4 regions of the Peribacillus sp. NPDC096447 genome follow, and region 1 is predicted to be linked to each of the others. Evidence: riboswitches for the same ligand, from Rfam matches in the RefSeq annotation. Region 1 holds a riboswitch; each other region holds the start of a gene.

Region 1 (2,208 bases):
CAATAGGGTTAGTTTTATTGTTCATGATCTACTCCTCTTTTCTTTATGGTTTTGTGTCATATAATAACTTCCATAGCAAAACAAAATAAATGGAATGCCACAATATAGTGCAATTCGTTGTGTAGGATCAAATGCAATGCCTATGCAAGAAGCCAGGCATAGCATAAAAGAAACGATTGGTACGAGTGGATATAATGGCGTTCGATAAGCCAAGTCATTTACTGAATTTCCTTCTTTTATATATCGTCTGCGAAATAGAAACTGTGACACGCTAATACTCATCCAAACTACAACCACGGCTAGTCCAGAAATGGATACAAGCACTATGTAAACAGTATCCGGTGCAATAATACTCGAGAACAGGGCTAAACAGCCGCCCAACATACTGAATAGGACTGCATTTATCGGAACTCCCCGTTTTGTCAATTTTGCAAATATTGGTGATATAGTTTCCTTATCTGCAAGTGACCAAAGCATTCTGGATGATGCATACAATCCTGAGTTTGCAGCAGACAAAATGGCAGTTAATATAACAAAGTTCATAATATCCGCTGCATATGGCACACCAATCCGTTCAAGAACTGCCACAAAGGGGCTTTCTAATACGCTTGCATCCGAAATAGGCAATAATGCGGATAATACAACGATGGTTCCTACAAAAAAGATAATCAATCTCCATAATGTCATACGGATTGCCTTTGGTATCGTTTTTTCTGGATTCACAGTCTCTCCAGCTGCAATTCCGATTAATTCAGTTCCAGAGAATGCGAAATTCACCGCAAGCATCGTCATTATAATGGCAAAAGCACCATTCGGAAATAAACCTTCACTTGTAAAATTGGAGAACGGAGCGGATTGTGAATGAATTATTGGAATGAAACCTAGCATTGCTGCTGCTCCCAAAATAATAAAAATCACAATGGCAAATACCTTTATAGACGCAAACCAGAATTCGGATTCAGCGAAAAATTTAACGGTCCACGCATTTAATGCCAAGACCAATATGGCAAATAGTGCACTCCATATCCAGACATTGATTGATGGAAACCATCTCTGCATCAACAAACCTGCAGCCGTGAATTCCGAACCTAGTGCAACAGTCCAAGTTAGCCAATACAACCAAGCTACTGTATACCCTGTCCCAGGACCTATGTATTTAGCTGAGTAGCTATGAAACGCACCTGTCTCGGGCATATGTACTGCCAGTTCACCTAGACATAGCATGACTAGATAAACCACTAATGCCCCAATCAGATACGAAAGGATGGTGCCGAATGGGCCAGCCTGTTGAATCGTATAACCCGAACTTAAGAATAAACCTGTTCCAATCACCCCGCCAAGCGATAGCATTATTATATGCCTTGCCTGCATTTCCCTTTGAAAATCATGCTTCCTTTTGTTCTCCATTCTTACTCTCCTTTATCTTGCATCCAGAAAAAACGAAAACGCACTCTAAAAAAGAGTGCGTTACTGACAAATAAACACGTACGGTCTTATCTATCAAGGTTTCACCCCCTGGAATTAGCACAGTGTCATTGCAGACCTGTTGCTGAGGTTTCATAGGGCCAGTCCCTCCACCTCTCTGGATAAGAAATTATTTTTTTATAACTTTATCAATCTATGAATAAATTGTCAAGTTTTGTTTCGGTTTGTAAAGACTTCCTTTAAAGTCCAAACGATCATCGATCTTTGGCATAGATATGAACTTGTTTTTGGAACAGTCGCTTACAGTATTAGAATTGCAGATAATGCTAACCGGGAATAATTTAAAAAAATGACGACACCTTAAAAGATGACGCCATTTTTCTTTCTTATTCCTTAAGGTCGTTCAATTTCAAATAATTCCCCTAGTTTTGTATAAGTATGACCCGCTAATCTTGCTACAGGTTTTAGCCCATTCTGGTCAATTCGGCCATTATGGTAAATATCCTGCTCTATATGATAGCAGACTATTTTCCCTATCAATAAATCACAACCAGGTTTATTCTTGGAGCCTGCCAATGGTATCGCATGCTCTAATATACATTCAAAGCGTACCTTCGCTTCTTGCAATCCTGGTACCGATACCTTATCACTAACCGCCTGAGTGAAATTGGTAAGACCCAATTCACTTTCGTCAGACGGAAGTTCCTTGGCCGTTCGATTTGCATCAGCAACATTATCTTCATCAGTGATATGAACAACGAATTCACCTGTTTGAATTGCATT
Region 2 (2,208 bases), on a different contig from region 1:
GACGGATGAACAAAGTATGGGCAAAAAGGTTATGCCAAGCATATTCGTTAACAACACGGATTGGAAGACGAGATGATTCGTCTGCACCAGCGAAACCTTTAAAAACAAAAATCTCTTCTTTTGCTTTTAGGTAGTCAACTACTTTATTATATAGTTTATTGAACACATCTTCGGAAATTGGCTGGTTCACTGAACCCCAATCGATTTTATCTTTAACGGATGCTTCTTCCACGATAAATTTATCTTTAGGTGAACGACCAGTATATTTGCCAGTTTCAGCTTTTACTGCGCCGGTTGATGTTAAAACGCCTTCATTTCTGCTTAATACCTTTTCGACCAATTGAGGAACTGAAAGTTGAGTTTGCACATTGTTTCCTGTTAATAACTGGTGTAACTCATTAGAAACATCTACAGAATTCATATATGAGGTACCTTCCTTTGTTTAAGTTTTTAGATTACAATTAGTATAACACATTCATTTAAATAGTCTATACTATTTCTTCTGATTTGTGATTATTTTCAGCTGGTTGCGTTAATCATTTTATTCCGGCAGGAACCGAGTCAGGATTATCACATATACTTTAATGAAGTCAATTTTATTTTAATAGGAAGTAAGTAAGCAATATATTTCCAATGGTGAAGTCGTTTTTCTTATGCTTAATACTTATTATTAATGGCAATTTTCAACATTTCTATTCGTATTTTGCATTGTAAACCCTTCTAAGACGCTGTATCAACATGTTTTTCAAATGAACGCCATACTGGGCGGAAATGTTCTTTTTAAAAAAGCATTGACAAATTCCAACCAGATACGATAATATCTTAAATTGTACGGATTCTCTTATCCCGAGTTGGTGGAGGGACAGGCCCTTTGAAACCCAGCAACCTGCCATATTGAACTTGACTCCAAGATCGATCGCCGAAAATAAAGCGAAGGTCTTCAAGGAATAGTGGTGATGGTGCTAACCTGAGCAAGGTAAAAAACCCTTGAACGATAAGAGTGAAAGGATAGAAGACAGAATTTTAAACCTTTCCTCATTTGCCAGGGAAGGTTTTTGTGTTTTTCATAAGTAATTCTGTGTCTATAGTTGAAACTAATGAGGGAAACGAGTTCCGTAAAAATCAGGCTTATGCCTACAACATACTAACTTCCAAGGAGGAAATATGATGTCAAAGAAACGTCTATTTACTTCTGAATCTGTTACAGAGGGCCATCCGGACAAAATTTGTGACCAGATTTCAGATTCCATTTTAGATGCTATCCTTGCTAAGGATGCAAATGCACGTGTTGCGTGTGAAACTAGCGTAACAACAGGTCTTGTACTTGTTGCTGGTGAAATTACAACGTCCGCTTACGTGGATATTCCGCGTATCGTTCGTGATACGATTAAAGGAATTGGCTACACACGTGCGAAATACGGTTTCGATGCTGAAACTTGTGCAGTGTTGAGTTCCATTGATGAGCAGTCTGCCGATATCGCAGCTGGAGTCGATAAAGCATTGGAAGCTCGTGAAGGAAACATGTCAGAGGAAGAAATCGATGCAATCGGTGCAGGGGACCAAGGTCTTATGTTCGGATTTGCTTGTAATGAAACAGAAGAGCTTATGCCGCTTCCGATTTCATTGGCGCATAAACTTTCATTCCGCCTGGCTCAAGTTCGTAAAGATGAAACTCTTGCTTACCTACGCCCTGATGGTAAAACACAGGTAACTGTTGAATATGATGAGAATAACCGTCCTGTACGTGTAGATACGATCGTTATCTCTACACAGCATGATGCAGAAATTACGCTTGAACAAATTCAAGCCGATCTAAAAGAACATGTGATCAAAGCAGTCGTTCCAGCTGAATTGATCGATGCTCAAACTAAATACTTCATCAACCCTACTGGCCGTTTCGTAATTGGCGGACCTCAAGGGGATGCTGGTCTTACTGGACGTAAAATCATCGTTGATACTTACGGCGGATACGCTCGTCATGGCGGCGGTGCATTCTCTGGTAAGGATGCTACTAAAGTTGACCGTTCTGCTGCATACGCTGCTCGTTACGTTGCGAAAAACATCGTGGCAGCAGGCCTTGCCGACAAAGCGGAAGTTCAATTGGCATACGCAATTGGTGTGGCAGAGCCTGTATCGATTTCAATTGATACGTTCGGAACTGGTACAGTTAGCGAAGAAGTCCTTGTTGACCTAGTTCGCGCCAACTTC
Region 3 (2,208 bases), 170 kb from region 1:
CGCATTCCGTTTTTTGAGCTCCTTGCCAACGGCCAGAGCGTAAATCATCTGCATTGAAGGCTGGTGCTGTACATGTTTTACATCCAATGCTCGGATATCCATTATCATGCAGGATATTATATGGAAGTCCGTTTTTGTGGGCGTAGCGCCAAACATCTTTCCATGTCCAATGTATGAGTGGACATATTTTAACTGACTTGAACTTATTATCCTTATTGATATACTCGGTCAAAGCCCTTGTTTCGGATTGCTCCCTTCGCAGTCCCGAAAGCCATGCTGTTGCCGTTGAAAGAACATCGGTAAGCGGAATGATTTTACGGATGTTACAGCACTTATTTGAATCTCTGACCCATAATTCATCCCCATATTCCGCTGCTTGTTCCTCAAGCGTCAAGGCAGGTTTCTTCATTTCGATCGAAAGCTTTGGATATCGCTTTTTCACTTGCTCGATCAATTGATAAGTTTCCTCAAAATGAACATCTGTATCAAGGAAAACTATTTTGGCAGAAGGATTGACCTTCGCCAATAAATCCGTAAGCACGATGCCTTCAATGCCAAAACTGCAAGCATAAATCAGTTCGTTTCCATAATGGTCATTCGCCCATTGCAGAACTTCCAAAGCACCTTTTGTCTCACTGTCTTCGGGAAATACAGGGAAATCCCCAGTGTTGAAATTTTCATAGTTTATTAATGCAGCCAACTTTGTAGCCCCCTCTAAAAACTTGCTGTATCAGGTTAGAGTAACTGTTGATCAATCCCCGTTGTAATCTTCTCCAGTTTGTTTGACTCTAGGAAAAAAGAGACGAATCTAACCAATACTCTCTTTATATCAGTTAAACCCGCCTCTAGTTTTTCTAGTCAGCAGATACCTTATTTAATTCTTAATTTTTCATTTCTTTCCATTTGAATGATTTTACCATCCTGGACAATAAGTGTAATGGATCCATATTTCATAGAATTAAGCATTTCTTGAAGTCGTTCAAATATTTCTTCAAGCTGATTCTCTTTATCCAAGCCTGTTCCTCCTTTAAGAAAATCCGCGTATTTTTATTTTCACCGCTGATTCAATGAATTTCTTAGATTTATATAATTCCAAACAACCTTACATTGTTATGGTTTGCCTACAACTTCCCCAAAAAACAAAAATCTTTCCATGATGGAAAGATCCCAAGGTAAATATCTTTACCTTATCTTCCAAAATGATCAACATTTTGTTGGAGGTAGCACCTTGCATCGATCAAGCAGGTTGCTGGACTTCAAAGGGCCAATTCCCTCCGTCGCTCTGGATAAGTTTTATTATTTTAAATATTAACATATATTTAATCCTTGTCAATGGAGTTTTCTTATAAAATAACTTGGTTTAATATTATGGATGAACTGTTATTTTTATACACACTATTCCGATTCTGATTTTATGTTCATGTAAATACGAAAATAGACTCGTCTTTTTAGATAAAGCCTCCAAAAAAATGAGTCTATTTTCATTAACAAGCCTATTATTGGCGCCTGTCATTCTTTGAAAAAATAATTTCTCGAATTCCAGTACTTTTATAGAAGGGATTACTCGAATTTAATTTCTTAACTGTATCGCTTCTACAAATTCTTGAACTTGACTCTGGACCCGATCAATTAAATGCAAATCATTAATCGGGTTTTCTGAATTCTGTTTATCTATTTCCTTATCAACAAAATAAATGCCCTGCAGCGGCTCGCCTTTTAATATTGAAATTAATGGTTTAAGTGCATAGTCAATCGCCAATAGATGCCTGTTACTTCCGCCAATCATGATTGGCAGCACTGGCTTCCCCTTAAAAGCACCTTCTGGCAGCAAATCAATCAAGGCCTTCAATACACCTGTATAAGAAGCCTTATAAACCGGTGAACCAATAATGACACCTCTAGCTGCTTGAATTTTCTCTGAAAGCTTTAAGATATCTTCACTATTATATTTGCCTTGGAATAAATCATCTGCTGAAAAATCCGTAATTGAGAAATAAGCTGTGGTAAATCCTTCGTTTTCGACTAATGATTGAATATGTTTAAGTGAAATGTCCGTTCTGGACGGAATAGCCGGACTTCCTGATAAAATTACGATATCGCTCATTTAATATACCCCTCCAATATTACATGATTTCCAGATAAAATCTTCGTAAATCATTTCGTACAGTATGCATTTATCGTAATAGTCTGAAAAATATAAGTCAAATC
Region 4 (2,208 bases), on a different contig from region 1:
AAGGATCTTTCAGCCTTCCTTCAATCGAATTATCAAGATGATAATTGGAAGGAAAGAAGATCTGAAAAAATTCTGGCATTCATTCGTAAAACTTTATCTTATCTGTTAGAAAAACGGGCAGCCAATGAGCGGAAATGCGAGCATTCCATCTCTTGGAATGAACAGATGGAAGTCAAGCTGAATGGGGCGGTCAATCAACTGGCTGATTTGGAAAAAGAAAAAAGTGAAAATATCATAAGGTCGTATCGTCTGCTTAAGGACGAAGTGAAAAATCAGCTTTATTCAAAAATTCCTGAATTACTGAGGGATTGCTCTAAATCGTTAACGGAAAGCAGTGATTTCAGTCAGGTCCATGTACAGTTAAACCAGGAAATGAATGAGCGAATTCAAAACTTCATATCTGACAAGATCATGCCTCAATATTACCGTTCTCTTCAAGACTGGATTGCCAGTTCCCAAATGGAGTTCACGCAAAGCCAGCAGTTTATGGATGAGATGAGTGCCGGATTCAATGAATTATACAAAGAAGAACGGATTACGCTGGCAGGCGACTTCAGGGTATTGGATGACTGGCGCCGTGATGCCGACCGGATGACAAGCAGTATCCGCATCGAAAACGTCAATATCCTTTTGCGCAGGACTCCATCTCAATTACTGCTTAAAGGGGCAGGGAAGCTGTTTGGGGCGATACCGCAAAATAAAGCCAATATGTACAATCGTTATAAGAAATACCTGGAAAGTGAAGATTACCTGGATGTTGCGGAAATGATCACGGAACGTTTCCTTACCCAATTTGGATTGTTTGAAAAATCTTTGGATCGTGACATCTCCCTTTTCTATCGCGGTTCATTTGCCTTACTTCAAAAAACGATAGAGCAAACGCAGACTGAAATAAAAGACTACCAGGCTGCATTGGAGCATATGAAAGAAAATCCGGAAGTTTACCGTGACCCGATCACTTTGTTCGAAGTGAAATTAAGGCAGTTGGAGCGGCTTGAAAAGATTGAGAAAAAGCGTCTAGCCCAGCTTCAAAGAAAATAAAAAATAACGGGGAACATTTCAAATATTCAAAAATCTATTGACTTTACGACTATATCCCTATAAAGTGATAATTACGAAAACGTAACACGATATATCTCTTATCAAGAGTGGCGGAGGGACTGGCCCTAAGATGCCCAGCAACCGTTCCATTAGGAATTGGTGCTAAATCCTGCAAAACAGAAATGTTTTGACAGATAAGAGAGGGACAAGTCTGCAAAACAGCCGATTAAACCTCTCTATATTAGAGAGGTTTTTATTTTGGGATTTACACCAACTTAACTGATAAGACTAATTAGAAAAAATGGAGGGAAACAAGATGAAAAGGTCTATTAAAGGGATATTCATTTCAGCCATCGCTTCGGCTTTGCTTTTAACGGGTTGCTCTACAGGTCAGAGTTCCACAGAGTCGAAGAAAGAAGAAAAAGTATCATTTGAAAATGTTCCGGAAAGATTTGCTGATGGAGATGGAGCCAGAATCAAAGTGATCCGTAAAATTGGCGGTGATGATCATACGGCCCAATACCTGGCGGGGGCGAAGGAAGAAGGAGAAGCACTGGGGTTTCAAGTGGATACGTACACAGCCAATGGTGATACGGCTAAATTCCATGATGCGATAGCGCAGGCTTTGGAGGAAGATTATGACGGCTATATCATTTCCCATGGTGATGATGCAGCAACTGTGAATGACGTTCAAAAGTTGGTTGATGCAGGTAAAAGCGTTGTCACATTCGATTCAATAAGCGATCTATCTAAAATAGAAGGCGTGACATTAACTTCACAAGATGATGAAGCTTTGGCAACGCTGGCTTTTGATAAACTGATAAAAGAACAGAAAGGTGAAGCGGCAATTGCATATCTTTGGGTGGACGGTTTTCCTCCAATGGTAAGAAGAAATGCAGTCTATCAGGAAAAATTAAAAGAAAATCCTGGGATTAAAGAAGTCGAAAGATTCGGAGTGGCATCTGCTGATACTTCGGTTCAGACACAAAATGCTGTAGCCGCAATGCTGAATAAATACCCTAAAGGTAAATTGGATGCCATTTTCGCAACATGGGATGCCTTTGCTATCGGTGCAGCCCGGGCGATTAAAGAGGCGGGACGCGATGAAGTGAAGATATATGGAATAGATGTTTCGAATGCAGATCTCCAGGAAATCCAATCGGCTGA

The links. Region 1 has a riboswitch for S-adenosylmethionine ahead of mmuP (S-methylmethionine permease). Riboswitches for the same ligand answer to the same signal wherever they lie in the genome.
Region 2: another riboswitch for S-adenosylmethionine. It lies ahead of metK (methionine adenosyltransferase); the one in region 1 lies ahead of mmuP (S-methylmethionine permease).
Region 3: another riboswitch for S-adenosylmethionine. It lies ahead of ACIQZD_RS19030 (YezD family protein); the one in region 1 lies ahead of mmuP (S-methylmethionine permease).
Region 4: another riboswitch for S-adenosylmethionine. It lies ahead of ACIQZD_RS20215 (sugar ABC transporter substrate-binding protein); the one in region 1 lies ahead of mmuP (S-methylmethionine permease).

What each region holds. Positions count from the first base shown of each region.
Region 1 is NZ_JBIWEV010000005.1:193,092-195,299, reverse strand. Features, by position in the region: gene mmuM (homocysteine S-methyltransferase) at 1-25, opposite strand, end outside; gene mmuP (S-methylmethionine permease) at 22-1,407, opposite strand; SAM riboswitch class I at 1,491-1,593, opposite strand; gene ACIQZD_RS18280 (flavin reductase family protein) at 1,819-2,208, opposite strand, start outside.
Region 2 is NZ_JBIWEV010000007.1:172,019-174,226, reverse strand. Features, by position in the region: gene pckA (phosphoenolpyruvate carboxykinase (ATP)) at 1-421, opposite strand, end outside; SAM riboswitch class I at 839-1,001, shown strand; gene metK (methionine adenosyltransferase) at 1,165-2,208, shown strand, end outside.
Region 3 is NZ_JBIWEV010000005.1:358,575-360,782, reverse strand. Features, by position in the region: gene ACIQZD_RS19035 (phosphoadenylyl-sulfate reductase) at 1-688, opposite strand, end outside; gene ACIQZD_RS19030 (YezD family protein) at 871-1,014, opposite strand; SAM riboswitch class I at 1,185-1,293, opposite strand; gene ssuE (NADPH-dependent FMN reductase) at 1,571-2,104, opposite strand.
Region 4 is NZ_JBIWEV010000006.1:107,163-109,370, forward strand. Features, by position in the region: gene ACIQZD_RS20210 (GTPase domain-containing protein) at 1-1,041, shown strand, start outside; SAM riboswitch class I at 1,137-1,242, shown strand; gene ACIQZD_RS20215 (sugar ABC transporter substrate-binding protein) at 1,358-2,208, shown strand, end outside.